3 regions of the Mesorhizobium sp. WSM4844 genome follow, and region 1 is predicted to be linked to each of the others. Evidence: predicted binding sites of a transcription regulator. Region 1 holds the regulator's gene; each other region holds the start of a gene.
The links. The regulator PhoB, encoded in region 1, activates phosphate uptake and scavenging genes when phosphate is short. The targets are predictions, from matches to a motif close to TGTCATNNANCTGTCAT.
Positions count from the first base shown of each region.

Region 2: a site for PhoB is predicted at 7,230-7,246, ahead of ugpB (sn-glycerol-3-phosphate ABC transporter substrate-binding protein UgpB). Genes of this name have one in related genera too.
Region 3: a site for PhoB is predicted at 7,734-7,750, ahead of AC0L2A_RS31435 (YdcH family protein). Genes of this name have one in related genera too.

Region 1 covers NZ_JBVVQB010000036.1:31,347-41,431, forward strand. Annotated here, with positions in the region: partial or broken gene AC0L2A_RS24235 (ATP-binding cassette domain-containing protein) at 1-382, opposite strand, end outside; partial or broken gene AC0L2A_RS24240 (sugar ABC transporter permease) at 476-1,794, opposite strand; gene xylF (D-xylose ABC transporter substrate-binding protein) at 1,935-2,975, opposite strand; gene AC0L2A_RS24250 (ROK family protein) at 3,242-4,489, shown strand; gene phoB (phosphate regulon transcriptional regulator PhoB) at 4,621-5,310, opposite strand; gene phoU (phosphate signaling complex protein PhoU) at 5,327-6,034, opposite strand; gene pstB (phosphate ABC transporter ATP-binding protein PstB) at 6,070-6,885, opposite strand; gene pstA (phosphate ABC transporter permease PstA) at 6,898-8,511, opposite strand; gene pstC (phosphate ABC transporter permease subunit PstC) at 8,504-9,892, opposite strand; gene AC0L2A_RS24280 (PstS family phosphate ABC transporter substrate-binding protein) at 10,012-10,085, opposite strand, start outside.
Region 2 covers NZ_JBVVQB010000031.1:17,031-27,115, forward strand. Annotated here, with positions in the region: gene AC0L2A_RS22315 (iron ABC transporter substrate-binding protein) at 1-76, shown strand, start outside; gene AC0L2A_RS22320 (ABC transporter permease) at 252-1,838, shown strand; gene AC0L2A_RS22325 (ABC transporter ATP-binding protein) at 1,835-2,917, shown strand; gene AC0L2A_RS22330 (sn-glycerol-3-phosphate import ATP-binding protein UgpC) at 2,957-4,024, opposite strand; gene ugpE (sn-glycerol-3-phosphate ABC transporter permease UgpE) at 4,032-4,880, opposite strand; gene ugpA (sn-glycerol-3-phosphate ABC transporter permease UgpA) at 4,889-5,773, opposite strand; gene ugpB (sn-glycerol-3-phosphate ABC transporter substrate-binding protein UgpB) at 5,857-7,167, opposite strand; gene tlpA (thiol:disulfide interchange protein TlpA) at 7,399-8,085, opposite strand; gene argH (argininosuccinate lyase) at 8,120-9,520, shown strand; gene AC0L2A_RS22360 (hypothetical protein) at 9,750-9,956, shown strand; gene lysA (diaminopimelate decarboxylase) at 10,008-10,085, shown strand, end outside.
Region 3 covers NZ_JBVVQB010000066.1:9,172-19,256, forward strand. Annotated here, with positions in the region: gene AC0L2A_RS31390 (hypothetical protein) at 1-138, shown strand, start outside; gene AC0L2A_RS31395 (hypothetical protein) at 258-659, opposite strand; gene rpmF (50S ribosomal protein L32) at 902-1,084, opposite strand; gene AC0L2A_RS31405 (biosynthetic peptidoglycan transglycosylase) at 1,222-1,992, opposite strand; gene AC0L2A_RS31410 (polyprenyl synthetase family protein) at 2,072-2,989, shown strand; gene AC0L2A_RS31415 (LysR family transcriptional regulator) at 3,015-3,905, opposite strand; gene AC0L2A_RS31420 (class I SAM-dependent methyltransferase) at 4,199-4,936, opposite strand; gene AC0L2A_RS31425 (lytic transglycosylase domain-containing protein) at 4,971-5,843, opposite strand; gene ispG (flavodoxin-dependent (E)-4-hydroxy-3-methylbut-2-enyl-diphosphate synthase) at 5,848-7,101, opposite strand; gene AC0L2A_RS31435 (YdcH family protein) at 7,478-7,663, opposite strand; gene AC0L2A_RS31440 (YdcH family protein) at 7,904-8,107, shown strand; gene AC0L2A_RS31445 (IclR family transcriptional regulator) at 8,141-8,944, opposite strand; gene AC0L2A_RS31450 (transporter substrate-binding domain-containing protein) at 9,068-9,943, shown strand; gene AC0L2A_RS31455 (amino acid ABC transporter permease) at 10,015-10,085, shown strand, end outside.

The DNA of each region.
Region 1 (10,085 bases):
GCGCGCCTCGGCCTCCATGGCGCCGTCGTCGAGCGTGCCCCAGCCGGTCATCAGCTCGCGGCCGAGGAACAGGTTGGCGGCGGCGTCGACATTGTCGGCGAGCGCCAGCGTCTGGTAGATCGTCTCGATGCCGTATTTCTTGGCGTCGCGCGGATTGGCGATCGAAGCCTCCTCGCCATTGACGAAGATCTGGCCCGAATCGCGCTTGTAGGCACCGGACAGGATCTTGATCAGCGTCGACTTTCCCGCACCGTTGTGGCCGAGCAGCGCCACGACCTCGCCCGGGAAAAGGTCGATCGACGTCGACGGCGCGAATGCCGCCGAAGGCAATCGAGATGTTGCGCATATCGATCAGTGGCGTGGGAGCAGTCGTGTCAGCCATGATCGTTCCTTTCCATGGTTTTGCCGAGCATGATGCTGGACCGAAACGGATGTCCACTTTTCGCTGACGCGGACCTTCGGCTCGGGATCATGCTCAGACCCGCTTGCGGTAGACTGTGTCGAGCCAGACGGCGACGACCAGCACGGCGCCGACGACGACGCTCTGAAGCGGCGAACGATGCCGAGCAACACCATGCCGGACTGCAGCGACTGCATCAGAAGCGCGCCCAGCATGGCGCCGAGCACCGTGCCGGAGCCGCCGGCCAGCGACGTGCCGTCGATGACGGCTGCTGCGATGACCAAGAGTTCGTCCAGCGTGCCCAGCGCATTGGTCGCCGCATTGAGGCGGGCCGAAGCAATTGCCGCGCTGATCGCGGCCAGAACGCCCATGATCATGAACACTTTCATGGTCACCCAGCGCGTGTTGATGCCGGCGAGTTCCGCCGCTTCCGGGTTGCCGCCGATGGCAAAGACGTAGCGGCCGAAACGGGTGCGCCGGGTGATGAAGGTCATGACGATGCCGACTGCGACCGCGATCAGCACCGGTATGGCGATGCCATGGGCGATGAACAGCCCGCCTTCGGGGATGGTGATGCCGTTCCGCTGGGCGTATTGGCGCACGATGCCGATCGGCCAGGGATAGGAATTGGCGATCCAGGCGGCGCCGAGGATGGCGGCGCAGGCGACAACACCAAGCAGGCTCTCCGCCCAGACCGGGCGCAACGGAAACTTGAAGCGCTTGCGCTGCGACCGGCCGTTGAGCAGCATCAAGGCGACGGCCACACAGGCGAGAATGCCGACGATCCAGCTCGCGGTCGCCCCGATCGAGCCACGCGGCCCGCCACCCATCAGCTGGAACGTGGCATCGAGCGGCGCGACGGTGCGCCCGCTCGTCATCAGCCACGCCATGCCGCGCCAGATCAGCAGGCCGCCCAGCGTCACGATGAAGGCCGGAACCTCGAGATAGGCGATGATGAAGCCCTGAAGCGCGCCGATCATGAGGCCGAGCGCCACGCCGGCGGCCAATGCGATGACCCATATCCAGGGATTTCCAAGCTGGAATCCCATGACGCGGATGAGGAATTCTGCCTGCGCAACGCCCATCACCATGCCGATCACGCCTTCGACGGAGCCGACCGAAAGATCGATGTTGCGCATCACGATGACCAGCACCATGCCGGTCGCCATGATCGCGACCGAGGAAGTTTGCACCGACAGGTTCCAGAGATTGCGCGGCGTGAGGAAAAGCCCACCCGACAGGATGTGGATTCCAACCCAGATGATCAGCAGCGCGCCGACCATGCCGAGCATGCGTATGTCGAGCTCGGTTGCCTTGAGGAAGCGGCCGAAGGGGCTGAGCTCGGATTCACGCGCCCGATCGGCAACCGGCGTGTTGGAAGTCGTGTCGGTCATGATGTCCTCCCACCGTTGCCGTCTGCCGCGGATGCCGGAAGCAGCCTAGAAATTACCCGCGAGACGCGGAAAAACAACTCTTTTGAAAAAAACGCCGCGGCGTGAAGCCGCGGCGTTTCAGGTTTTTTGGCGAAGGCGGATCAGTTGCAGACCGGGACGGTGCCCGCCGCTACGCCGGCGCAGACCTCTTCCTGCTTGATCCAGCCGGCGTCGATGACGACGTTGAGATTGTCCCTGGTGATGGCAATCGGCGTCAGGAACAGCGACTTGACGACATTGCCGCCCGGCGTGGTGAAATCCTTGACGCCGGCAATGTCTGTCATCGGCTTGCCGTCGGCCAGCTGCGAGGCGATCTCGGCGGCGTTCTTGCCGAGCTCGCGCGCGTCTTTCCACACCGATACGGTCTGTGTGCCGAGCGCGATGCGGTTCAGCGCGGCATGGTCGCCGTCCTGGCCCGAAACCGGGACGGATCCGGCCAGGCCTTGCGCCGTCAGCGCCGCGACGACGCCACCGGCGGTGCCGTCATTGGCGGCAACCACCGCATCGACCTTGTTGTCGTTGGCGGTCAGGAACTGTTCCATGTTCTTCTGGGCGTTGGCGGGAAGCCAGCCGTCCGTATAAGCCTCGCCGACATTCTTGATCTTGCCGCTGTCGATGGCATCCTTGAGCACTTCCATGGAGCCGGCGAACAGAAAATCGGCATTCGGGTCGGCGCCGGAGCCCTTGATGAAGACGTAATTGCCTTCCGGCGCCACCTTGAACACTTCGCGGGCCTGCATGCGGCCGACTTCCTGGTTGTCGAAGGTCAGATAGAACACGTCCTTGTTCTCGATCAGCCGGTCATAGCCGACGACCGGAATGCCTTCGTCCAGCGCCTTCTGCACCGCCGGACCGATGGCCGAGGCATCCTGCGCAAGGATGATCAGCGCGTTGGCGCCCTGCGAGATCAGGCTTTCGACGTCGGTCAGCTGCTTGCCGGGATTGGACTGTGCGTCAGCGGAGATATATTTGTCGCCGGCGGCCTCGATCGCCGCCTTCATGGCCGCTTCGTCGGTCTTCCAACGCTCTTCCTGGAAGTTCGACCACGAAACGCCAATGACCTTGTCCTTGGCCTGCGCGGCCGACGCGAGCGTCAGCGACATGGCGACCCCCGCCAGAATGGCGGCTGCGAATCTCTTCATGATATTCCTCCCTGCGCCGCGTAGGGCGCGACCAACTGGCCCGAAGGCCGGCACAAAGGCTCTATTTTTTCGAGCCTCGAAAAAATACTGGTCCAACGCCGAAGCACTGTCAACACCAATTCTGATGGATTTTGACGTCCTGTCGGGCTTTTTTTCGAGGCTCGGAATAAATAATGACAGCCCCCTCCGCTTCTGCCAGTATTTGTCGGACATTACCGACGGCTTCCGATTCATGAGCGGCCGCGGCATTAGGGAGGACGTAAAAAATGTCGGTGGGAATCCGTCATGACGATCTGCGCCGGCGCAACCGGGCGATGGTGATTTCGGCCGTGCGCCGGGCAGGCCAGCCGTCGCGGACCGAGATCGCCGCGACCACCGGCCTCAGCCATTCGACCATATCGGCGATCTCTGCCGACCTGATCCAGGAAGGCATCCTGGCCGAGAGCAAGGCGAGCGAGACGGTTTCGCTGAAACGCGGCCGGCCGCAGGTCGGCCTCAGCCTCAATCCGCAAGCCGCTGCGGTGTTGGCCGTCGTGTTGTCGCTGAATTTCCTGTCGGTCGCCGTCATCGATTATGCCGGACAAGTGGTCGCCGAGGAACAGCGCCGGCTGGACACGCTGACCATGTCGCGCGACGCGCTGATCGGCGAATGTGTCGCCATCGTCCGGCGCCGGCTCGAAGATCCCGACCTCGATGTCCAAAGCGTCGCCCGCATCGCGCTGGCGATCCAGGGCATCACCGATTCCCACGCGCGCGCCATGTTGTGGTCGCCGATCACGCCGCAGACGAACATCGCCTTCGCCGACATTCTGGAACGGGAGTTCGGCATCCCGGCGATCATGGAGAACGACTGCAACATGATGGCCGTGGCGCTACGCTGGCGCCACCCGGATCGCTACCGCGACGATTTCATCGCCATCCTGCTCTCGCACGGCATCGGTATGGGGCTGGTGCTGAAGGGCGAGTTGTTCACCGGCACCCACTCCTCGGGCGGCGAATTCGGCCACATGATCCATCGGCCGGGCGGCGCGCTTTGCCGCTGCGGGCGGCGCGGCTGCGTCGAGGCTTATGCCGGCAACTACGCCATCTGGCGCAACGCAAGGCTGTTGAGCGAGAACGCCGAGCCAGTCGCCGATGTCAGCGACGCCGAGATGCGGGCACTGGCGGCCCGGGCGCGCGAGACGGACGGACCGGAGCGCGAAGCCTACCGCAAGGCCGGCGAGGCGCTCGGCTTCGGGCTCGGCAGCCTGTTTGCGCTGATCGATCCGGCGCCGGTGGCCATGGTCGGCGCCAGCGCTGCCGCCTTCGACCTGATCGAGCCGGCGCTGCGCGAGGCTATCGCCCAGACCGCCGGCGGCCAGCATTCGGGTTCGATTTCCTTCGACACCGAGCCGAACGAGTTGCCGCTGATCCGCGAAGGCTGCGCCATGCGGGCGCTGAGCTTCGTCGATCAGGAGATTTTCGCGCCGAGCATCCAGGCACGAGCCGGCTCGGTCGGAAAGAACGTGGCTTGAATCCGAAGGCAGGGACTCCCGGGTCGCGACTTGGGGTGTGTTGAGATACAGGTCAGGCCGAGTCGAGAATGGTGGGTTCCGAGAACCGGAGCGGAGCGTACTTTTGGGTACGCCGGAAGCGCAGGTATCAGCTAGTCTTCCCTGATCGCATAGCCGGCGCCGCGGATGGTGCGGATGACATCGGGCATGCGACCATTGTTGACCGCCTTGCGCAACCGGCCGACATGGACGTCCACAGTGCGTTCGTCGATGTAGATCGTCTCGCCCCAGACATTGTCGAGCAACTGGCTGCGCGAGAAGACCCGACCCGGGTGCCGCATCATGAATTCGAGCAGCCGGAATTCGGTCGGCCCGAGCCGGATCTCGCTCTTCTTGCGATAGACCCGGTGCGATTCACGATCGAGCATGATGTCGCCGACCTTGAGCACGCTGGACAGCACTTCCGGCTTGGCGCGGCGCAGCAGCGCCTTGACCCTGGCCATGAATTCCGGTGTCGAGAACGGCTTGACCAGATAGTCGTCGGCTCCGGTCGAAAGGCCGCGCACCCGGTCGCTCTCCTCGCCGCGCGCGGTCAGCATGATGATCGGCAGCCGCTCGGTTTCGGGGCGCACCCGAAGCCGCCGGCAAAGCTCGATGCCGGAAACCGCCGGCACCATCCAGTCGAGCACCAAAAGATCGGGCACGTTTTCCTGCAGCCGGATTTCGGCCTCGTCGCCGCGCGTCACCACCTCGACCTGATAGCCTTCGGATTCAAGATTGTAACGGAGGAGGACGCCCAGCGGCTCTTCATCCTCCACCACCATGATGCGCGGCGCGATCATCGGCCGGTCACTCCTGTCATGTCGCCGGCGCCGACATCGTCGTTTCGTCGAGCTTCGGGCGATCCGCCGGCAATTGCTGCCCGGTCACGACAAAGTAGGCGTTTTCGGCGATGTTGGTGACGTGATCGCCGATACGCTCGAGATTCTTGGCGCAGAACAGAAGGTGCGTGCAGGCGGTGATGTTGCGCGGATCCTCCATCATGTAGGTCAGGAGCTCGCGAAAAACCGCCGTGTATTTCACGTCGATCTTCTGGTCGTCGGCGCGCAGTTCCTTCAACGCGCCGGCATCGCGCGACACATAGTGCTCGACCACGCCGCGGAGCTGCACAAGAACGAGATCCGCCATCGCATCGATACCGTGCGACAGATTCCGCGGCGTCGCGCTCTGCCCGACTGCGCTGACCCGCTTGGCTATGTTCTTGGCCAGGTCGCCGATGCGCTCGAGATCGCCCGCCATGCGGATTGCGCCAACCACGGCGCGCAGATCCTGCGCCATCGGCTGCCGCTTGGCGATCAGCGTGATGGCGCTGTCGTCGAGTTCGCGCTGCCGCGCATCCATGATGGCGTCGTCCGAGACGACGCGCTGCGCCATCGCATTGTCCGACGCAAGCAACGCGCGGATCGAGGCTGCGACCATTGCGGCGGCGAGCTCGTCCATGTCGCGGATCAGCCGGTCGATGTGCTCCAGTTCCTCGTCGAAAGATGCGACGGTGTGTTCACCCATGGTGCTGTCCTCGTGTTCGAAATTCGCCGGACCGCTCAGCCGAACCGGCCGGTGATGTAGTCCTGGGTGCGCTTGTCGTCGGGGTTGGTGAACATCTTGTCGGTCGCGCCCTCCTCGACTAGGTAGCCGAGATGGAACATCGCCGTGCGTTGCGACACGCGCGCCGCCTGCTGCATCGAATGGGTAACGATGACGATCGTATAGTTCTGGCGCAGTTCGTCGATCAGTTCCTCGACGCGGGCGGTGGCGATTGGATCGAGCGCCGAACAGGGCTCGTCCATCAGGATCACTTCCGGCGACACGGCGATGGCGCGCGCAATGCACAGACGCTGCTGCTGTCCGCCGGACAGACCGGTTCCCGACTCGAGTAGGCGATCCTTGACCTCGTTGAACAGGCCGGCCTTCTTCAGGCTCGATTCGACGATGCCGTCCAACTCGGCCTTGGTCCTGGCCAGGCCGTGAATGCGCGGACCGTAGGCGACGTTTTCGTAGATCGACTTCGGAAACGGGTTCGGCTTCTGGAACACCATGCCGACGCGAGCTCGCAGCTCGACGACATCGATTTTCGGGTCGTAGACATCCTCGCCGTCGAGCGTGATCTTGCCGCTCACCCGCGCGATATCGATGGTGTCGTTCATTCGGTTCAGGCAACGCAGGAACGTCGACTTGCCGCAGCCCGATGGGCCGATCAACGCCGTCACCTGATGCTCGCGGACATCGAGATCGACGTCGAACAGTGCTCGCTTCTCGCCGTAGTGAACGGAGACCTTTTCGCCCTTCATCTTGATCGAAGGGGCGTTGGTTGCGCTGCTCAGTTTCTGCTCGACGCCGGCTTCCGTCATGATGTTCATATCCTCTACTCCTTACCAGCGCCGCTCGAAGCGCCTGCGCAGTATCACCGCGATGGCATTCATGATGACCAAAAACACCAGCAAAATCAAAATCGCCGCCGAAGTCTTCTGCTGGAACCCCGCTTCCGGGAAATCCGCCCACATGAATATCTGCACCGGCAGGATCGTTGCGGGATCGGTGAAGCCGCCGGGAATGTCGACGATGAAGGCGACCATGCCGATCATCAGCAACGGCGCGGTTTCGCCGAGCGCATGCGCCATTCCGAGGATGGTGCCGGTCATGATGCCCGGCATCGCCAGCGGCAGGACGTGATGGAACACGGTCTGGACCTTGGACGCTCCGATGCCAAGCGCCGCCTCGCGGATCGACGGCGGCACGGCACGCAGCGAAGCGCGCGAGGCGATAATGATGATCGGCAGGGTCATCAGCGCCAGCACCATGCCGCCGACCACCGGGGCTGAGCGCGGCATGCCGAAGAAATTCAGGAATACGGCAAGTCCAAGCAGGCCGAAGACGATCGAAGGCACCGCCGCCAGATTGTTGATATTCACTTCGATCATCGTCGTCAGCCGGTTCTTGGGCGCAAATTCCTCAAGATAGATCGCCGCTGAAACGCCGATCGGGAAGGCGATGGCGAGGGTTACGATCATGGTCAGGAACGATCCGACGACCGCGCCCCAGACACCGGCCAATTCCGGCTCGCGGCTTGCGCCGGTGAAGAAGAAGATCGAGTTGAACCGGCTTTCGATCAGGCCGGCGCTCTTCAGCGTGTCGAGCCAGACGATCACCTTGTCCGAAATCTTTCGCGATGCTTCCGGCGTCTCGATGACGCGCAGGAATGCCTGGCCGCTCGCGGCGGGCGCCGTGCTGTCCAGCGCCTCGATCACCGTGCCTTTTGCGATCACCGTGCCGTTGGCCGCAGGCGACAGCGCGGTCAGCTTGACCGTGCCGCCATTGAACGCGACCAGCAGCGACGACGCGCCGCTCGTCAGCGTAAACATGCCGTTTTCGCCCTCGGTCGCACCATGGCCGCGCGCCAGCGCCAGCATGGCATCGTCGCCGAAGGTCAGATCGATGTCGCCGCTGGTTCCCGAAGGCGTGACGCTTGTCGAAATCGCTTCGTCCGAACCGACGTCGGCAAGCAAACCCTTGAGATAGAGGTCGGCAAAATCGTCGAGTGGAACCGCATAGTCCACCGTTCCTCCGAGCATCCCCGGATCAGCCGCAATATCCTTGCGCAGGAACACGCCTGTGCCGGTGGAAATCAGCCCGCGCAGCAGGCGCTTGTCCTGGCGGCTCGTCACATCCGGAAATTTTGCCGTAAGCGCTTCCTGAGCGATGGCGTCGTAGTTCACTTCATCGAGTTTCGCCGGGTCGACCTTGGCCGCTGAAAGATCGATCGGCAGCGTCACATAGTTCTGCCGCAGCGCCGGAATCGCCTGCGTGACGATCGTCGACAGGAGCAGCACAAGGAACAAGCCGGCCAACGCGACAGCTGCAGCGCCGAGCCATTTGAACCACGTTTCGGTGCGGTAGCGGCCCTTCAGCCGCGCCTTCGCGGCGTCGTCGGTATGAATGCTGACCGGCCGTCCGACGGCGCCGAATGACGAGATCGCATCAGTCATATTGCTCTCGGTATTTCTGGACGACGCGCAAAGCGACGATGTTGAGGGTAAGCGTGATGCAGAACAGCACCAGGCCGAGTGCGAAGGCTGCAAGCGTCTTGGCGCTGTCGAACTCCTGGTCGCCCACAAGCAGCGTCACGATCTGCACGGTCACGGTGGTGACCGCTTCGAGCGGATTTGCTGTGAGGTTTGCCGCCAGCCCCGCCGCCATGACCACGATCATCGTTTCGCCGATTGCGCGGCTGACGGCAAGCAGCATCGCCGAAACGATGCCCGGAAGGGCAGCGGGAAGGACCACCTTGCGGATGGTTTCCGACTTGGTCGCGCCGAGGCCGGCAGAACCGTCTCTCAGGGATTGCGGAACGGCGTTGATCACATCGTCGGAAAGCGAGGAAACGAAGGGAATGATCATGATACCCATGACCACGCCGGCGGCGAGCGCGGATTCAGATGCGACGTTGAGGCCCAGGCTTTCGCCGATACCGCGGAAGTAGGGCGCAACCGTCAGCGCGGCGAAGAAGCCGTAGACGACGGTCGGAATGCCGGCGAGGATTTCCAGAACCGGCTTTGCGACCGCGCGGACGCTTTTGGAGGCGTAATCCGAAAGGTAGATCGCCGCCATCAGCCCGATAGGCGCAGCCACCAGCATGGCGATGAAGGTGATGAGCAACGTGCCGGCAAAGAGCGGCACCATGCCAAAAATGTCCTCGTTGACCGCCCCGGCCTCCGCTCCCGCGCCGGTGAAGGCGCTCTGCGGCGACCAATGCGTGCCGAACAGGAACTTGTAGAACGGCACCTGTTGGAAGAACCGCAGCGACTCGAAGATAAGCGACAGGACGATGCCGATCGTCGTCAGGATCGCGACCACCGAACAGGCGATCAAGAATGCGCGAAGAACGCGCTCGACCACGTGGCGCGCCCGGTAGGCCTGTGCGATGCGTGAATAGGCCCAGTAAAATCCGGACGCGGAAAGCACGAGTGCGACGGTCCAGATGATCCAGGTGCTGGTCGCATGGACCGATTTGTAGAGGGCGGCGGCCGCCTCTTTCGTGGGGTCGGCGAAGCCGACAAGCCCGCCAAAGGCCATCGCGCGAGCGTCGCGGATGAAAGCTTCGACCTGCGGGACGCCCATTCCCGACAACTCAGAGGCGAAGCGGTCGGCAATGATCGACGATTCAATTCCCGGCGTCACCAGCGACCACAACACGATCGCAAGCAGCGCGGGACCGGCAGCAAAAAGCGCCAGAAACATGCCATGCTGGCCAGGCAGCGAATGCAGTCGCGCGACGTCGCCATTGACGCTGGCAATAGCGCGGGTCCGGCCGAGCCAATAGGCAGCAGCGGCCAGAACCACCAGAAGAACAACGAGATAACCGACCATGATTCGGGACGTCCCCTCGACCGCCGGTCATTCACCGGCTCAAAGCACGGGACCTAAGATCCCGCGCTTTGTGCTTTAGGATATGAGGGGTCAGAGCGGTAGGCTCGGACCCCGAAACATCAGGAGCCCATGCCCTTCAGGGCCTTGGCGTTTTCGGCCGACTTGGCGCGCTCGGCGTCCGGCAGCGGGATCA
Region 2 (10,085 bases), on a different contig from region 1:
GGCGCCGAAGGTCGACGCGACGACGCTGAACTCCAAAGAGGTGACCGACCTGATGACGGCAGCCGGCTTGCTTTAGTTCGCGTTCGTCCTAAAACGGCAGCCGACTGCGCTCCTGCGGGAATTCGCTTCCGCAGGAGCGCTCTGTTTTTCGAGGTGGCATTCGTCCATGACGACAAGCTGCATTTTTGGCCGTGTTTGCGGCTCTGCGATCGTTTCCGCCACCGGGCGGCAACGGCTCGGCGTCTGAGCTGATGCTGCCTGCGGCCGACCTTGCACGTTCAGGCTTGCCGACCGGCATGGTGGCTGTGCATTGGAGGCGCCGGCGGCCGATATCCTGGATTTCGCTCGCCGCCATCCTGGTCTCACTGTTCTCGCTGCTGCCGCTCGCCTTCATCATCTGGATTGCCGTGCAGACTGGCTGGGACACCGTATCGGCACTGGTCTTCCGGCCACGTGTCGGCGAGCTGCTGGTCAACACCCTGCTTTTGGTGGTGCTGGCGGTGCCGATCTGCATCCTGCTCTCGGTGGCGCTGGCCTGGCTGACCGAACGCAGCAGCCTTCCCGGTGCCCGGCTGTGGGCCTGGCTGTCGGTGGCGCCGCTCGCCATCCCCGCCTTCGTCCACAGCTACGCCTGGATTGCCCTGGTGCCGGGACTGCACGGGCTGTGGGCCGGCGTACTGGTTTCCGTCGTCGCCTATTTCCCGTTCCTCTATCTGCCGGTGGCGGCAGCCTTGCGCCGGCTCGATCCTGCTCTCGAAGATGCCGCGGCAGCCGTCGGCCTCGGGCCATGGCGCGTGTTCCGGCGGGTCGTGCTGCCGCAGCTCAGGCTCGCCATCTGCGGCGGCTCACTGCTGGTCGGCCTGCATCTCCTGGCCGAATACGGCCTCTACGTGTTCATCCGCTTCGATACCTTTACCACGGCGATCGTCGACCAGTTCCAGTCGACCTTCAACGGCCCCGCCGCCAACATGCTGGCTGCGGTGCTGGTGACATGCTGTTTCGTGCTGCTCGGGATCGAAGTGCTGATGCGCGGCGAAGAGCGCTATGCCCGCGTCGGCTCGGGCGCCGCGCGGCAGCAGCAACGCACAAGGCTCGGCCGCGCCACCATCCCGTGCTTGGCTCTGCCCGTCGTCACCACGCTGCTGGCGCTCGGCGTGCCGTTCGTCACCATCGGCCGCTGGCTTGTGGCCGGCGGCGCCGATGTCTGGCGCCTCGATGAGATCGGCCTGGCGCTCGGCCAGACCCTGTTCCTGGCGCTCGCCGGCGCCCTGCTCGCCACGGTTGCCGCCATGCCGATGGCGTGGATCTCGATCCGCGCGCCCGGACCGCTGCAGCGGCTTCTGGAGGGCTGCAACTACATCGTCGGCTCGCTGCCCGGCGTCGTCGTGGCGCTGGCGCTGGTCACCATCACGGTGCGCATCGCCCTGCCGCTCTATCAGACCCTGTTCACGATCCTCGTAGCCTATGCGCTGATGTTTCTGCCGCGCGCCCTGATCAGCCTGCGAGCGTCGATCGCGCAGGCGCCGGTCGAGCTCGAGCGCGCCGCCGCCAGTCTCGGCCGGTCACCGCTCAGGGCGCTGTGGTCGACGACGATCCGCCTGTCGGCGCCGGGGGCCGCGGCGGGCATGGCGCTGGTGGCGCTCGGCATCATGAACGAATTGACCGCCACCCAGATGCTGGCGCCCAACGGCACCCGCACGCTGGCGATGGCCTTCTGGGCCCACAGCGGCGAGATCGACTATGCGTCCGCCGCACCCTACGCGCTCATCATGGTGGCGATGTCGCTGCCGCTGACCTGGCTGCTCTACATTCAGTCGAAGCGGATGGCCGGACGATGAGCTTCCTCGAACTCACCGATGTGCACAAGCACTACGGCCCGGTGGCCGCACTGGCCGGCGTCGACCTCAGCGTGGCCAGCGGCAGCCGCACGGCGATCGTCGGGCCGTCCGGCTGCGGCAAGACGACCTTGCTGCGGTTGATCGCCGGCTTCGAAGCGCCGGACCAGGGTCGCATCGTGCTCGACGGCGAGGTGCTGGCCAATGGCGGCGCTGCCGTGCCGGCATATCGGCGCGGCATCGGCGTGGTGGCGCAGGACGGCGCCCTGTTCCCGCATCTGAGCATCGCCGCCAATATCGGTTTCGGCATGCGGCATCACCAGGACAAGCGCAGCGAGCGTATCGCCGAGCTCGCCTATATCGTCGGGCTCGACAAGGCGATCCTGAAACGGCGGCCGCACGAGCTCTCAGGCGGCCAGCAGCAGCGTGTGGCGCTGGCCCGCGCCATGGCCATGAAGCCGCGGCTGATGCTGCTCGACGAACCGTTCTCGGCGCTCGACACCGGCCTGCGCGCCTCGATGCGCAAGGCTGTGGCCGAGCTTCTGGAGGCCGCCGGCATCACCACGATCCTGGTCACGCACGACCAGGCCGAGGCGCTGTCCTTTGCCAGCCAGGTCGCGGTGATGCGCGAAGGCAAATTCTCGCAGGTCGGCACGCCGCGCGAGCTTTATCTCAAGCCGAAGGACCGGATGGTCGCCGAATTCCTCGGCGACGCCATCATCCTGCCGGCCAAGATCGCGGACGGCTTCGCCAGCTCGCCGCTCGGCCGCATCGCCGTCGACAGCACCGAGCGGCGCGATCTCGCCCGCATCATGCTGCGGCCGGAACAGGTGCTGTTGAAACGAACATCGCGCGAAGGCATGTCGGGCACGCCGGACATGCTGTTCGGCGAGGTGACGGAATCCGAATTCGCCGGCTCGATGTGCACCATCGCGGTGCGGCTCTTGAACAGTCCCGATCCGCCGGACGCAGCCGCGATCGGCAACACGCCACTGGTCCTGCGCAAGCCAGGCATGGACACACCGGTGGTTGGCGAGATCGTCCGACTGACGGTGTCGGGCAAGGCGCATGTGTTTGCCTGAACGCTCGGGTAGCGCGCCGATCAGGCCGACAGGCCGGCTTCAATCGACCCGCTTGCCGGCCTGATCGAACCAGTGCAGCTTTTCGGCAATGGCCACGACACGCAACTGGTCGCCGGGCTTTGCGGTGGCGCGCCCTGAGACGCGCACGATGATACGGCTGCCGGCTGCGGCGCAGTGAAGAAAGCTTTCGGCCCCGACCGGCTCGACGGCTTCGACTGTCGCCGGCAGGACGAGCGCACCGGGCAGCGCCTCCGCATTGAAGGTGACGTCGGCATCTTCAGGGCGAAACCCCAGCGTCACGGCTTGTGTTCCGGGAGCCGCAAAGCCGATTGCGGTTCCGTCAGCCAGCATCGGGCCTGAGGAACTTCCGGTCAGCGCCAGAAGATTCATCGGCGGCGCGCCGATGAAGGAAGCGACGAAGATCGACGCCGGCTTTTCGTAGATGTCGAGCGGCGCGCCCGTTTGCTCGACCAGCCCGGCGTTCATGACAACAAGGATGTCGGCCAGCGTCATCGCCTCGAGCTGGTCGTGAGTAACATAGACCGAGGTGACGCCGAGCGTGCGCTGCAGGTTCTTGATCTCGACCCGCATCTGCCCGCGCAATTTGGCATCGAGATTGCTGAGCGGCTCGTCGAACAGGAAGACTTTCGGATTGCGCACGATGGCGCGGCCCATGGCGACACGCTGGCGCTGGCCGCCGGAAAGTTCGCGCGGCCGCCGGTCGAGCAGCGCCGAAAGCTCCAGCACCTTGGCGGTCGAACGCACCCTGCTGTCGATCTCGTCCTTCGGCGTGCCGCGATTGCGCAGGCCATAGGCCATGTTGTCATAGACTTTCATATGCGGGTAAAGCGCGTAGTTCTGGAACACCATGGCGATGTCGCGCTCGGTCGGGCCGATGGCGTTGACCACCTTGCCGTCGATGGCGACTGTGCCGGCGGAAATGGTCTCCAAACCGGCGATCATCCTCAGCAGCGTGGACTTGCCGCAGCCGGATGGGCCGACCAGCACGCAAAGCTCCTTGTCGGGAATGGCGATGGAGACGCCCTTCACGGCTTCGACGCCGCTCGGATAGACCTTCTTCACGTCCTTCAGATCGACGGTCGCCATCAGCTTCTCACTTTTCGGATTCGACCAGGCCGCGCACGAACCAGCGTTGCATCAGCACCACCACCAGGATCGGCGGCACGATGGCCAGCATCGCGGTGACCATGACCAGGTGCCATTCGGTATCGGCATCGGCAAAGGAAACCATCTTTCTCAACGCGATGACGATGGTGTTCATGTCGTTGCTGTTGGTGACCAGCAGCGGCCAAAGATACTGCGTCCAGCCATAGATGAAGAGGATCACGAACAGCGCCGCAATATTGGTGCGCGACAATGGCAACAGGATATCGAAGAAGAAGCGCCATGGCCCGGCGCCGTCGACGCGCGCCGCCTCGACCAATTCGCCCGGTATGGTCATGAAGAACTGGCGGAACAGCAGCGTCGCGGTGGCCGAGGCGATCAGCGGGATGATCAGGCCGGCATAAGTGTCGATCATGCCGAGATCGACCATCACCTTGTAGGTCGGCAGGATGCGCACTTCCACCGGAAGCATCAAGGTGATGAAGATCAGCCAGAAGAAGGTCATGCGCAGGGGAAAGCGGAAGAACACGATCGCATAGGCCGACAGGATCGAGATGCAGATCTTTCCCACCGCAACGCCGAGCGCCATGATCGTGGTGTTGAGGAGCAGTTGGCCGACGCTGACACCGCCGATGCGGCCAATGCCGCCGAACAGCGCCTCGCTGTAGTTGTTCCAGAGCTGGCCGCCGGGCAAGAGCGGCAGCGGCGGCCTGAGGATGGTTTGCAGCGTGTGCGTCGAGGCAACGAACGTGTAGTAGATCGGGAAAGCCACGATCAATATGCCGAGGATAAGCACGGCATGGGCGATGAAAGTGCGGAGCGGGGACTGGCCGATCATCGCTGCCCTCAGCCGTAGTGGACTTTGCGTTCCACGTAGCGGAACTGGATGGCGGTGAGCGCAATGACGATCGCCATCAGGATGACCGACTGCGCCGCCGAGTCGCCCAGGATCAGATTGACGAAGCCGTCATTGTAGACCTTGTAGACCAGCGTCTCGGTCGCCTTGCCCGGCCCGCCGCCGGTGACGGCATGAACGATGCCGAACGTGTCGAACAGGGCATAGACGGTGTTGACGACCAGCAGGAAAAAGGTGGTCGGCGCGAGCAGCGGGAAGACGATGGTCCAGAAGCGCTTGGTCTCGCCGGCGCCGTCCATGGCCGCCGCCTCGATCAGCGTTTTCGGCACTGCCTGCAGACCGGCGACGAAGAACAGGAAATTGTAGCTGATCTGCTTCCAGGCAGCCGCCGACACCAGCAGGATCATGGCGTGGGCGCCGTTGAGCAGCGGATCCCATGCGATGCCGAGGCTTCTCAGCAAATAGGCCAACGAGCCGATCGAAGGATTGAACAGAAACAGCCACAGCATGCCGGCAATCGCCGGCGCCACGGCATAAGGCCATATCAACAGCGTGCGGTAGAGGCCTTTGCCGCGCACCGCCTTCTCGGCCATGACCGCAAGCAAAAGGGCCACGCACATCGCGACGATCGCGGTCGCAAGCGAGAACACCACGGTGACCTTGATCGAATTGAGGTAGGCCGGATCGGCCAGCACCTTGCGGAAATTGGCAAACCAGACAAACCTGGTCCTCAGCCCGAACGGATCCTGTCTGAGCATCGACTGGTAAAGCGCCTGACCGGCCGGCCAGTAGAAGAAAACCAGTGTTATGGCGAGTTGTGGCGCCACCAGCAGGTAGGGCAGGATCTTGTTGGGAAAGACGACGCGGGGAGACAGGCTGATTTCCTTCGCTATCTCGGGGACGCCCACGCGAACTCGCGTGGGCGATATTCAAACAGACACCAACCGAGATAAACTCGTCAGTTCTCCAGCGCTTCCTTGATTGCGGCGTTGCCGCGCGTAACCGCGTTGTCAAGCGCCTGCTGAGCGGTTTGCTGGCCGGCCAGCATCTTCTCGAACTCCTCGTTCTGGATATCGCGCACCTGCGGCAGGTTCGGCAGGCGCACGCCCTTCGAGTTGTCGGTCGGCGCCTTGCCAGTCATTTGCAGGATGGGTGTCTCACGGCCGGGGTTCTTGTCATAGAAGCCCGATTTCTTGGTCGCCTCGTAGGCAGCAAGCGTCACCGGCAGGTATCCTGACTTCTGGTGCAGATATTCCTGCACATCGGTCTTGGACAAATAGGCGAAGAACGCCGCAACGCCCTTGTATTGCTCGTCCGACTTGGCGCCGAACACCCACAGGCTGGCGCCGCCCGGCGTGGTGTTCTGCGGTGCGCCCTTGGCGTCGCTGTCGTAGGGAAGCTGGCCGATGCCGTAGTTCATGCCGGACTTGACGATGTCGCCGAGGCCGCCCGACGATTCGGTGAAGATGCCGCATTCGCCGGCGAGGAAGATCTGCTTGGCTTCGGAGGTGCGCCCGCCATATTTGAAGGTGCCGTCCTTGGCGAGATCCGCGAGCGCCTGGAAGTGGTTGACAAAAATCGGCGCGTTGATCTTGAGTTCGACATCGCCGCCGGCCAGGCCGTTCTGCTGGGTCGCCCACGACACATCGTTCCACGCCGCGAAATTCTCCAGATGGATCCAGGTCAGCCAGGTCGAGGTATAGCCACAAGGGGCGGCGCCGCTCGTCTTGATCTTCTTGGCGGCTTCCCACACCTCGTTCCAGGTCTTCGGCGGGTTGTTCACGTCGAGGCCGGCCTTCTGGAAGATATCCTTGTTGTAGTAAAGGATCGGCGAGGAGGAGTTGTAGGGGAAGGACAGCATGGTGCCGTCCGGCTTCGAATAATAGCCGACGATACCGGGCAGATACTGGCTCTTGTCGAAGGTCATCCCGGCACCGGTCATCACCTCGGCAACCGGCTTGATCGCACCCTCGGCCGCCATCATCACGCCGGTGCCGACGTCGAACACCTGGAGGATGTCGGGCGCCTGGCCAGCGCGGAAAGCGGCGATGCCGGCGTTCAGCGTCTCCGGATAGGTGCCCTTGAACACCGGAACCAGTTCATAGTCGCTCTGGCTGGCGTTGAAATCCTTGGAGATCTTGCCGACGACCTCGGCGTTGGCGCCGGTCATGGCGTGCCACCAGCTGATCTGCGTGACGGCGAAGGCGGAGGTGGTGGAAAGCAGGGTCAAGGTGGCGGCGACACCGGCCGCGAAGCCGAAGAACTTCATGTTTCATCTCCCGTTTGTCATTGGCGAAAGGGGCACTCTCGCAAAGCCAATATGTGCCGCCCATGACAATTGGACAACGGTTTTGTTGCGGACCGATGAACTTGATTTCCATTTAAAGTAGCGCACGCTTCCGAATAGGAGCCGGTGGAAAGGAATTGCCAAGCCGGCTTACGAACAAACCGGCAATAGTCGCCGGCGCCTAAAAGCGCGTCGCACTTTGCGCGACATGCATTAGTCCGACTTGCCGAGGGCCGTCTCGACCAGCCGCCTGGCGTCGGGGCTCGACCATTCGGCCGGGCCGTTCATGTGGGCAATCAGGCAGCCTTCCGAGTCGATCAGCATGGTGACCGGCAGGCCGAGCGCCAGGCCGCGTGTCTTGAGATCGTTGAACAGCGCCATCGTCGAATCACGGTAGTAGCCGAGCGCCTTAACGCCGGTCTCCTCGAGGAACTTCTTCGGTTTGGCGTCGTCGCCGGCATCGACATTGACGGCGACGACCTCGAAGGCGTCGCTGCCCATTTCGTTCTGCAGCGCGTCGAGCGCCGGCATTTCGGCGCGGCAAGGCGCGCACCATGTCGCCCACAGATTGAGCAGCACCGTCTTGCCGGCATGGTCGGCGAGCGTCATCGGCTTGCCGTCGGGGCTGTTGAAGGCAAGGCCCTTCAGCGATTGCGGCGGATCGGCCGGCAAAAGTGCTGCAACCTGGCCGGTGGCAGCCGCCGCGACAGTCTTGGCGCGGTCGGCCTTGGCGGCGCAGGCGACATCGTCCTTGCTGTCGCCAACCGCGACTTGAGCGGGGGCGTTGTTGCCAGAACCGCTTTCGCTGACATATACCGCGACCGCGCCGGCCAGCACGCCTGCCACCAAAGCGGCGAGGATGAGGCGCGGGGCCGGGAAAAATCGATTGCCGTCTGCCATTTTTTAAAACTGCTCCGGAGCACGGGTTATAGCGATGAGCGACAAGAAGGCCAGCAACCAGATGTGGGGCGGACGTTTTGCCTCGGGTCCGGCCGCGATCATGGAAGCGATCAACGCGTCGATCTCGTTCGACCGCAAACTCTACGCGCAGGATATCAGAGGCTCGATCGCCCACAGCGAGATGCTGGCGCAAACCGGCATTATTTCGGCGGCCGACCAAGAAAAAATCGCTCACGGGCTGAACACGATCCTGGCAGAAATCGAAGCCGGCACGTTCGAGTTCTCGACCAGGCTGGAAGACATCCACATGAATGTCGAGGCCCGCCTTGCCGAGCTGATCGGCCCGGCTGCCGGCCGCCTGCATACCGCCCGTTCGCGCAACGACCAGGTGGCGGTCGATCTCAGGCTATGGGTCAAGGACGAGTGCTTTCGCGTCGCCGAGGCGCTGAAGGGCCTGATCACGGCGTTCCTGGAGCGGGCCGAGGAGCATGCGGCAACGGTAATGCCGGGCTTCACCCACATGCAGGCGGCGCAGCCGGTGACCTTCGGCCATCACTGCATGGCATATGTCGAGATGTTCTCGCGCGACCTGTCGCGTGTTCGCGACGCGATCGAACGGATGGACGAAAGCCCGCTCGGTGCGGCCGCGCTTGCCGGCACCAGCTTTCCGATCGACCGGCACCAGACGGCCAGGGCGCTCGGCTTCCGTGAGCCGATGCGCAATTCCCTCGACAGCGTTTCGGACCGCGATTTCGCGCTCGAGTTTTTGGGGCTGGCGGCGATCTGCGCGACGCATCTGTCGCGGCTGGCCGAAGAAATCATCATCTGGTCGACGCCGCAATTCGGCTTCGTCAGGCTGTCGGACTCATTCTCCACCGGCTCCTCGATCATGCCGCAGAAGAAGAACCCCGACGCCGCCGAACTGGTGCGCGGCAAGACCGGCCGCGTCACCGGCCATCTGGTCGGCCTGCTGACTGTCATGAAGGGCATGCCGCTGACCTACGGCAAGGACATGCAGGAAGACAAGGAATCCGTGTTCGACGCCGCCGAGACGCTCGACCTGATGCTGGCGGCGATGACCGGCATGGTGCGCGACATGATGGTGAATGCCGCTGCCATGAAGAAGGCCGCCGGGTCAGGCTATGCGACCGCGACCGATCTCGCCGACTGGCTGGTGCGCAGCCTTGGCTTGCCGTTCCGCGAGGCGCACCACGTCACCGGCCGCGCTGTGGCGCTGGCCGAAGCAAGGAAGATCGGGCTCGACAGGCTGCCGCTGGAAGACTTGCAGTCCATTCACCCCGGCATCACGGCGGACGTGTTTTCGGTGCTTGCCGTGCAGAACTCGGTGAAGAGCCGCACTAGCTTCGGCGGCACCGCGCCGTCGGAAGTGAGGAAGCAGATTCGCTACTGGAAAAAGCACATTGCGAGGGCGTGATGCTCGTGCGGTGAATCCGAAATTCGCATCACGTTGGAGCAGCGCGGCGAGCGAATTTCGGATTCAAAAGCCGCACGAGTAATTCTATGAATTCTAGTGTGGTTTTTGGATTTGAAGTTCCTCAACGCGAATGCCGTCAATGCCAGGAACTTCAAATCCACCACACTAGGTGCATTGCCGGAAAAACTCGGCTAAAAGCGGCGGGCAAAAGTTTCGGACGGATGGATCGATGACCGCAAGCAGGATTTTGGTGACGCTGACGCTGCTGGCGGCGCTGGCAACCGTAACGGCCTGCGGCAGGAAAGCCGGGCTCGACACGCCCTATGAGGCGGCCGTGCAGGCGCGCAAGGACGCACAAAAGGCCGAGCAGCCCGTGCCGCCGGAGCCGGAAAAACCTGTCGAGGACAAGAAGTTCATTCTCGATCCGTTGATCTAGAGCCGATGAGACGGCCGATCTCGTCGTGCTCCAACTTCCGGAACCACTCTCGTGAACCATTTCGACTACCGCGACGGCCTGCTGCATGCCGAGGACGTGGCGATATCAGAGATCGCCGCAAGCGTCGGC
Region 3 (10,085 bases), on a different contig from region 1:
GAATATGTCGCCGAGAGCGATGCCCGCCAGATAAAGACCAACAAGCTGAGGGCGCTCCGCCTTGCCAAGGAAGCGGAAGACCTCGCCAATGCGCCGGCTGCTCCGGTGAAGAAGCCGACACGCGCCAAGAAAAAATAGCGGTCCGGCGTGTCCTGCCGTCGGCACGAGGCGGCTGCTTCACCGCCTTTATCATGTCGTTACAGCAAAACCGCTGCGCACCCTCGTTCAAGCCCGAGGCATGCTTTGCGCGACATGCATTAGCTCATGGTTATGTCGCGGCTGGCTGCTCGCATCGATACTGAGAAGCCGGCCAGGACATCGACCAGTGCGATGACCATCAAAATGAAGAAAACCGAGTGCGCCGCGCCCTTCACCAGCAGGAACTCGACCAGGAACGCCACGAAGACGAAGGTCGACAACAGGTGGTCCATGATCGAGACGCTCGTCGTGCGCGTCGATTTCAAGATTTCGACGAAGAAGAGAAGCAGCCCGATCAGCACGATCAGATCGCCGAGCGTCATCGAGAACACTCCGCCCGACATCATGCGGATCGAGAACATTTGGATTGCCCAGGGATCGTCGCCGCCGCCGAATATTCCCAGAAGCCCAAGATTATAGAGGACGAAGGGTACGATCAGCAGCGGGACGGCACCGAACATCAGAAGGCTCCGGTTGGACAGCCTTCTCTAGTATGCGCTCGGCGTTCGCCGTCAAGAATTTTCGCATGCGACCGCGAACACGGACAAAGACCGTGCGAAATAACAGTACCAGCCGGTACGGCTGCCATAGGCATGGCTGCTGGCATATTTGACAACAATTCGAGGGCGATCATCTGCGCAAAACGCAGAAAGACCGGCGCGATGGCCGGTCCTTCAATAGTCACAAGCCGTCGAAAGCGTTCTCAGCTTTCCTTCGGCTCCAGAACCTGGCGACCGCGATACATGCCGGTCTTCAGGTCGATATGGTGCGGGCGGCGCATCTCGCCGGAATTCTTGTCCTCGACATAGGTCGGGGCCTTCAGCGCATCGGCCGAGCGGCGCATGCCGCGCTTCGACGGGGAGGTTTTTCGTTTCGGTACGGCCATGGATATGCTCCACTACATGGTCAAAATGCCCCGGCTGCCCTCGTGAAAGGGCCGCGTCAGGGCCGGAATCTGAGAAAGTCGGGTGCCTATACACGCCCTGCGCCGTTTTGGCCAGCGCCGTCGCGAATTTTTTTAAGCTATCGCAGACAGCCGACATAGGCGCCGGACCGACCGGCGCGCCGCTCGATCAGCGAGGCCAGCCGTCTCAGCCCCGGCCCGGGCTTCGCCGGGTTGCGGGCGATCGGGTTCGGCAGGGTGACGGCAAGCAGCGCCGCCTGGCGACGCGACAATCGTTTTGCCGAAACCCCGAAATGATGCTGGGCGGCGGCCTCGATGCCATAGATGCCCGGCCCCCATTCGGCGATATTGAGATAGATTTCCATGATACGCCGTTTCGACATCACCATATCGACATAGACAGCCAGCGGCAGCTCGACGACTTTCCGGACCGAGCCCAGCGGCCGCGACCACAGATAGAGGTTCTTGACGCTCTGCATGGTGATGGTCGAGGCGCCGCGCGTCATCTCGCCGGCCAGCGCGTCGTCGACGACGCCCCTCAACTCGCCAAGGTCGATGCCGCGATGGAAACAGAACTGCCCGTCCTCCGACATGATGACCGAATGCGCCAGCGCCGGCGCAACATCGTCGATCGAGACCCAGCGCCGGTCATAGCCGGAAAACGTTGCCAGATCCTTCAGCATCAGTGTCGATACCGGATGCACGAACGGCGGCAGATACAGAAAGGTCAACACCACCGGCATCAGCGCCAGCACCACGGCGATGGTGATACCGCGCCGGACCCAGTGCCGAGGCCAGCGTTTGAGACCGATGCGATTGCCGCGTTTCGGCCTCACCATGTCCAGCCCTTCGGTTTCGTGATCGACGATCGGTTCCGCCAAGCCGCTCAATCCATGCTGCTCCCTGCCCCCGGCATAATGGCGCTTGGCTTCTTGCGCAACGTCTGAGTGTCGGCTACCCGTCCCCGGCATGGCGAAAGACGATCAAATACCGTTCGAGGCAGCGCTTCTCGCACGCACAGGGCCGATCGAGGCGCTGCTCAGGCGGTTGCTCGACGACCGCCCGCTTTCAGGCGAGATCGCGCGGCCGCAGCGTCTGATGGAGGCGATGCGCCACGGCGTGCTGAATGGCGGCAAGCGCCTGCGCCCATTCCTGGTCATGGAAAGCGCCGCGCTGTTTTCCGCCGACGGCGAGGCGGCGCTGCGCGTGGCGGCGGCGCTCGAATGCGTGCATTGCTATTCGCTGATCCATGACGATCTGCCGGCCATGGACGACGACGATCTGCGCCGAGGCCAGCCGACCGTTCACAAGGCCTTCGACGAGGCGACCGCCATCCTCGCCGGCGACGCCTTGCTGGCGCTCGCCTTCGACATCATTGCCGACGAAGCGACAATGCTGCCGGCCGAACGGCGGGCGGCGCTGGTGCTGGCGCTGGCCCGCGCCGCCGGAGCCGGCGGCATGGTCGGCGGCCAGATGCTCGATCTCGAAGCCGAGCGTAACCGGCCGGAGGAAGCCGGCATCATCCGGCTTCAGGCGATGAAGACCGGCGCATTGATCCGCTTCGCCTGCGAGGCGGGCGCAATTGTTGCCGGCGCGCCGGCGGCCGACCGTGAAAGACTGGCGGAATTCGGTTCGGCGATCGGGCTTGCCTTTCAACTTACCGACGACCTGCTCGATCTGACGGCGGATGCACGCCAGATGGGCAAGGCGACCGGCAAGGACGCAGCCGCCGGCAAGGCGACGCTGGTGGCGCTGCACGGCGCCAACTGGGCGCGGGACCAGCTTCAAGGCCTCGTCGACCAGGCCCACGCCTTGCTTTGTCCCTATGGCGAAGACGCCGTGCTTCTGAAGCAGGCAGCGGAATTCGTGGCGGCCCGCAACAGCTGACGCTATTCCAAGCTGTACTCCCGTACTATGGCGCGCCGTGTAGCCAAGGAGGGTTGGCGAACTGTTCGGCCAGGAAATCCACGAACACGCGCACGCGCGGCGACAGAATTCGGCCAGGCGGATAGACCGCGCAGATTGGCGCTCCGTCAGGATGATTGTATCCGGTGAGCAGCGCGGTCAGTCTGCCTGCCTTGATATCCGGCCCGACCAATATCTCCGACATGCGGATGATGCCTATACCGGCGAGCGCAAGCCGGCGTAGCGCTTCGGTGCTGTTGGCCTCTATCGGGCTGCGGATACGCATGCTTTGCAGACCGTCCGGGCCATCGAACTCCCAGATATTGAGACCGCCGCGTGCTGTGACGCCAAGACAGACATGACCTTGAAGGTCGTCTGGCGTTGTCGGCATGCCATGTCTTCCGAGATATCGAGGTGATGCGCAAATGACACGGCGATTCGGCGCCAGCCGCCGCACCACCAGCCTCGAATCGCTGTGTGCGGCAACGCGCACGGCGACGTCGGTTTCCTCAGCCAACAGGTCGACAATCGCATCTGTGAACATCAGCTCGAGCTCGACGGCCGGGTAGCGATCGATGAAAACTGGCAACATCGGCACGATCAAGCGATGGCCGAAGGCGCTCGGAAGACTGACGCGCAGCCGGCCGCGCGGTTCTGCTCCGGGTTGAACCGCGATTTCAGCCTCTTTGATGTCGTTCAGGATGCGGCGAGCGCTTTCGGCATAGGTGCTGCCTTCCGCCGTCAAGCTGATGCGCCGCGTCGAGCGCTGCAGCAAGCGCACGCCAAGGCGGGACTCAAGCCGACCGATGATTTTGCTGACGGCCGAAGGTGTCATCCGCAGCCGGCGTGCCGCTGCCGAGAAGTCGCCTTCCTCGACAACTGCCAGGTACACACCCATCGTCTCTTGCCGGTCGATGATATCTATTCCAATTCGTCACAGATGAACGGAAACTATCACCGATTATCAGCAGATGCGAACCATAATATGTTTTCCTCTTCAGCATGCAAAATGCTGGCGAGGAGGTGCCATGAGTTCAGAACACGTAAACCTGCGAGATGCTCACGACGTGCATCAGTGGGCACGTCGTCAGCGCAGCGCCGCAATTGGGCGGTGGTGTCTTTGGCTTATCCGTACGCTCAATCGGTCACGTCAAGGAATGGGAAAACGCTCAAGGCGAAGCAACGTCCGGGCTAGCGCAGCCGGCCGATCGGAATGATTTCTGGCGATGTTGGAGCGTATGGCTCGCCACGCCAGTTGCCGAGCCATTCTTCGACGACCAGCCCGGCCCGATCCAGCATCTGCGCAAGGCTTTCCTTTGTCGGGAAGGCGATTTTCGATTCGACGCTGAGCACGCGTCCGCTGCCGGGCATTTCGTAATGGGTCGAGTAAGTGACGACACCGGTAGCGGAATCGTGGCGGAAATCGTTCCACGCTCTTACCGTGCCCAATTCGGGATAACTGAGTTCCCGTTGCGACCGTTCCGGCGTCCACTCGAGCCATTCCTGCGCGACTGGATTTCGCGTGTCGAAGATGAAGCGCCCATCGGGCGCCAGATGAGCGGCGATCGTGGCAAGCACCGCCTCTCGATCTTCTGCCGTGAGGAACACCTGGAAAGCGTGCCCGGTCAAAAGCACCAGATCGAAGCGTCGTCCGAGCCGGACGTTGCGCGCATCGGCCTCGACCCAGTCGACCCTCTGCCCGCCAGCTCTGCGGCGCGCGATATCGAGCATCGCCGGCGCGGGATCGACGCCGGTCACGCTGCGCCGATCGGCGAGCGCGGCAGCCAACTGCCCGGTGCCGCAGCCGAGATCGAGAACCGAGCCGGCATCTTTGGCGAAGCCGACGCAATAATCGAAATCCACGCCGCCATCGTTCTCGAGATCATAGAACTGGACAAGGTCGGGATCGCTATAGAGACGGTCGGTCATCGTGGGCCTATGGCTGGAGTCGGAGCATACCCCATCACCGATTCCGCACCACAATGCATGCACCGCCGACGCTTTGCAGTTTCCGGCAGATGTTGTCGGCCTTGGCTTTGGAGTCGGCGCCGATGCGGACAGCATAAATCCCGCGCCTGCCGATCGGCGAGCGCACCCGGCTGACCACCGGATCATGGCCCTTGAGCAAGGCCGGAAACCGGCGCTTCACGCCAGTCCATTGATTGAGCGCCGCGGCGCGGCGGAAATTGCCGGCCACCTGCACGCCCCACGGCTTGATGTTGATCGACGCCATGGCCACGGTTTGGGACTTGATGACCGGCAGTTTTCGGCAGGCGACCGCGAAGCTCGCTTTCTTGTCGAGCGGCTGGATGCTGCCGGCATAGGCGGTGTCGGTGAACCTGTCGGCCGGCTCGCCCATGATGTCCAGAACGTAGTTTTCGGTCTCCATCGGCAGGAAGCCGCCGGAACTCAGCCAGCGCGACACCCGGCTTTCGCCGGCATTGTAGGCGGCGGCGGCCAGGCCCAGATTGCCGAAGCCGGTTTTCATCTCGGCGAGATATTTTGCCGAGGCCGGGATGGCCTGCTCGATATCGAAGGAATTGGCGAGACCGCGTATCTTGGCGGTGCCCGGCATGAACTGGGCTATGCCTTCGGCGCCGACCGGACTGACCGCATTGGGATCGAAGCGGCTTTCCTTCCAGATCAGCCGGGCAAAGAAATCCTTGGGCAGGCCGTTTTGATCGGCATGCGCCTCGATCAGATTGCAAACCCGGTCGAGCAGCCGCTGCTTGGCGGGACGCGGCGGATCGGCGTGGACGGCTGTCGCCCAGCCCAGCCCACCAAGCAAAACCAATCCACCAAGCAAAATCGGCGTCGCCCAGGGGAAGCGCCGCATCGACCTACTCCGCCGCTGCCTTGCCAGGTTGCCCAAACCGCTGCTCGATATAGTCGGCGACCATTTTCTCGAAGTCGGCGGCGATCGAAGGGCCGCGCAGCGTCGCCGCCTTCCTGCCGTCGACGAATACCGGCGCCGTCGGCGTCTCGCCGGTGCCGGGCAGCGAAATGCCGATATCGGCATGCTTGGATTCACCTGGACCGTTGACGATGCAGCCCATCACCGCGACTTTGAGGTTTTCGACGCCGGGATATTTTTCACGCCACACCGGCATGTTCTTGCGCAGATCCGCCTGGATATCCTGCGCGAGTTCCTGGAACACGGTCGAGGTGGTGCGGCCGCAGCCGGGGCAGGCGGCGACGATCGGTACGAACTGCCGAAACCCCATGGTCTGCAGGAGTTCCTGCGACACTTGCACCTCGCGGGTGCGGTCGCCGTTCGGCTCCGGCGTCAGCGAGATGCGGATCGTGTCGCCAATGCCTTGCTGGAGAAGAATGCCCATCGCCGCGGACGAGGCGACGATGCCTTTCGAACCCATGCCGGCCTCTGTGAGGCCGAGATGCAGCGCGTGGTTGGAGCGGGTGGCAAGCTCGGTGTAGACCGCGATCAGATCCTGCACGCCGCTGACCTTGGCCGACAGGATGATCTTCTCGCGGCCAAGGCCGATCTCCTCGGCCATGTCGGCCGAAAGGATCGCCGACTGCACGATCGCCTCGCGCGTTACCTCCTGCGCGGTCAGCGGAAAGCCCTGGCGCTGGTTGTCGTCCATCAGCCTGGTCAAAAGCTCCTGGTCGAGCGACCCCCAATTGACGCCGATGCGCACCGGCTTGTCGTGACGGATCGCCATCTCGACGATAGCTGCGAACTGCCGGTCCTTCTTGTCCTTGAATCCGACATTGCCGGGATTGATGCGGTATTTGGCCAGCGCCTCGGCGCAAGCCGGGTGGTCGGCGAGCAGCTTGTGGCCGATATAGTGGAAATCGCCGACCAGCGGCACATTGATGCCGAGCCGTTCGAGCCGCTCGCGGATGGCGGGCACGGCGGCGGCACTCTCGTCGCGGTCGACGGTGATGCGCACGATCTCGGACCCGGCGCGATGCAGCGCCGCAACTTGAGCGACGGTCTGGTCGACATCGGCGGTGTCGGTGTTGGTCATCGACTGAACGACGACAGGGGCGCCCCCGCCGACCATCACGCCGCCGACGTCGACACCGACAGACGTGCGGCGCGAGAAGGGTGAAGAAAAATATCCGGTCATGGCCGGCTGCCCTTTGTTAGCGCCGAATTCCGGAATCGGTTTCCGGAAACAATCTGCGCAAAAATCAAAATACAGCGTCCATTGCGCGTCCGAAAGGAGGCGCGGCGCTATAGAAGGTCCCGGCATGAGGTGGAGGAGCAAAGATGGCTTGTCAATGGCGACAGGCAGGCAAACCTGTCAAATCGAACCGCCGGACAAACAAGGAAACGCTCCGGCGGCATTGGTTGCCACCGGAGAAGATGGTCGGGCAAAGCGCGCACTGTCCCTGCATGACCCCGAAACCGAAAGGATTTTCGGAAAAGGATCATGCGCCAAAATCAGAAGCACGACAGCGCCCTTTGCGCGTCCAAAGGACGCGCAGCGCCGTAGATGAGCGTCAGTGCGTGGTGGGTTTCGGCTTCGCCTTCAATTTCTCAATCTCGTCCTTGAGCGCCAGCTTGCGCCGCTTGAGATTCACGATTTCGAGGTCGTCGACCGATGGATGGTTCATCGCATCATCGATTTCGCGTTCGATGTCGCCGTGTTTCCGCTGCAGCTCATCAAGATGGGATGCAAGAGACATGATTGGTTCTCCCTTTCATGGTTTCCTCGATTGCAGCCGTCAAGGCGCGTCCCACCGCAATTTCGCTTCTGTGACGGCATAATGACAGTGTGCCACTATCGGGCACCGATGTCGAATGCTGCGTGGTAGCATTCCACGACAATACGAAATGTGGTATTGGCTGCGCGCCGGTGCAAGATACCTCCGGCCTCGCCCAATCAGGCCCATTTTTGGGCGCCGCAGACGTGCAGACGGTAAATAATGTCCGAACAGGAACAGGCCGATATCCGCCTCGAATATTCTCGGCTGAAGCAAGAACACGCCGATTTCGACGCGGCGATCAACGCGATGATCGCCATGGGCTGCGACCCTCTGCAGATCCAGCGCATGAAGAAGAAAAAGCTCTTCCTGAAAGACCGGCTGATGGCGCTGGAAGACCGGATCATCCCCGACATCATCGCGTGAGCGAATCCCACTTACGGTCGCGACAAATCCTGCTCATCCCGTGATCGAAAGCCTCGCGGCGCGTTCGCGCAGCAGGGCGATGAGATCGCCGGTCTTTTCCTCGGAAGTGTCGATGGGAACCACCAGGCATATCGTCGCCTCGACCTTGCCGGCAGCTGAAAAGACCGGCGCGGCAAGGCACTTTGTATAGGCGTCGACAAGACCGGAGGTCACACAGTAGCCGGCAGCCCCGGCCGTAGCGATATCTTCTATGAAGTCGTCCAGCAGCAATCTGCGGCCATCCGGCAGGACGAGATCGTCTTCGGACACCATGTCTTCGATCACCGCCCGTTCGAAACCGGCGAGAAGCAGGCGCCCGGAAGCGGTCCAGGGAAGCGGTATCTGCAGACCCGTGGCCGAACTGATCCGGAACGGCCTGGTGCCCGGGCTTGAATGGACAATCGTGTAGCGGCCGTTTTGCAGCATGCACAATTCGGAGGTCTCGCCTGTCTCGCGCGAAAGATTGTCGACTTCCTGACGCCCTCGCCTGAGCAGGTCGTTGCCGCGCACATAGTCCATTCCGTAGAGATAAAGCTTCTTCCCGAAATAGACGCGATTGCCGTCGCCGGCCATTTCCAGCAGGCCCGCATCCACGAGCGAGCGCACAAGCGTGTAGATCGTCGAGCGCGGCGCATTCACTCCCTTGGCGAGATCACCAATCCCGATCGCTCGCTGGTTCGCATGAAGAAACTCCAGGATATGGAGCACGCGGTTGAGACCCTTCTCGCGGGAGCCCGCAATCCTGTCTTCGTCCGGACCAGCGTCCGGCCGAACTGCCAAGCCATTGCCATCTTGCATTGCTGATTCCTGGTGTTAGTATCTGTCTCGTACAGGATACATGTGTCTTTTGTAAGAGACAATCCAGCAGATTACCGATGCATGTATCGGCAAAGGGGAACACAACACGAAAAGGAGGTCGCCGTGAACGACACATCCAAAAGACGTGATTTTCTGAAACTGGCCGGGCTTGCAACGGCCGGAGTGGTGGGCGCAGCGACAACAGTCGATGTTCAGAAGGCGGCGGCGCAGGCGGCGCCGGACAGCCTGCTGCGCACCGTTCTCGATCGCGGCAAGGTGATCGTCGGCACCGGCAGCACCAACGCGCCCTGGCACTTTGAAAACGATGCCGGCGAACTGGTCGGCATGGACATCACCATGGGGCGCATTCTTGCCAAGGGACTTTTCGACGATACGACCAAGGTCGAGTTCGTCATGCAGGATCCGGCCCAGCGCATTCCGAACGTGACCACCAATAAGGTCGACATTTCGATCCAGTTCATGACCATGACCGCCCAGCGCTCGCAGCTGATCCACTTCTCCCGGCCCTATTACGTCGAAGGCATCGCCTTGCTGACCCTTCCGAACGCCGAAAACAAGACCTTCGACAAGCTGCTTGCCGGCGGTTCGGCGACGCGGGTTTCCATCCTGCAGAATGTCGATGCCGAGGCAAATGTGCACATCGTCCTGCCGGAGTCGCAGGTGATGCAGATAGACACGCAGGCCAACGTGCTGCAGGCACTGGAATCGAAACGCGTCGACGCCGCCGCCGTCGATCTGTCGACGGTTCGATGGCTCGCCTCGCGCAATCCGGACAAATACTTCGATGCCGGCAAGAGCTGGTTCTCGATGCTTTACGGCGCCGCGCTTCGGCAAGGCGACCCCGACTGGCTGACCTTCGTCAACACAACCTTCACCACCGCCATGTTCGGCCATGAGACGGCGCTCTACGACGCTGCATTCAAGGACTATTTCGGACAGGAGCCGCCGGCGCGCCATCCCGGCTTCCCGGTCATCTGATGCAAGCCGGCGGAAGGGCCGCGCCCTTCCGCCTGCTTATTGTCGACAGCCCTCGATAATGACAGGGACACATGGGCTATACCCTAAACTTCAACCTGATCTGGCGGCATTTCGACAAGCTTTGGGGCGGACTACTGCTCAG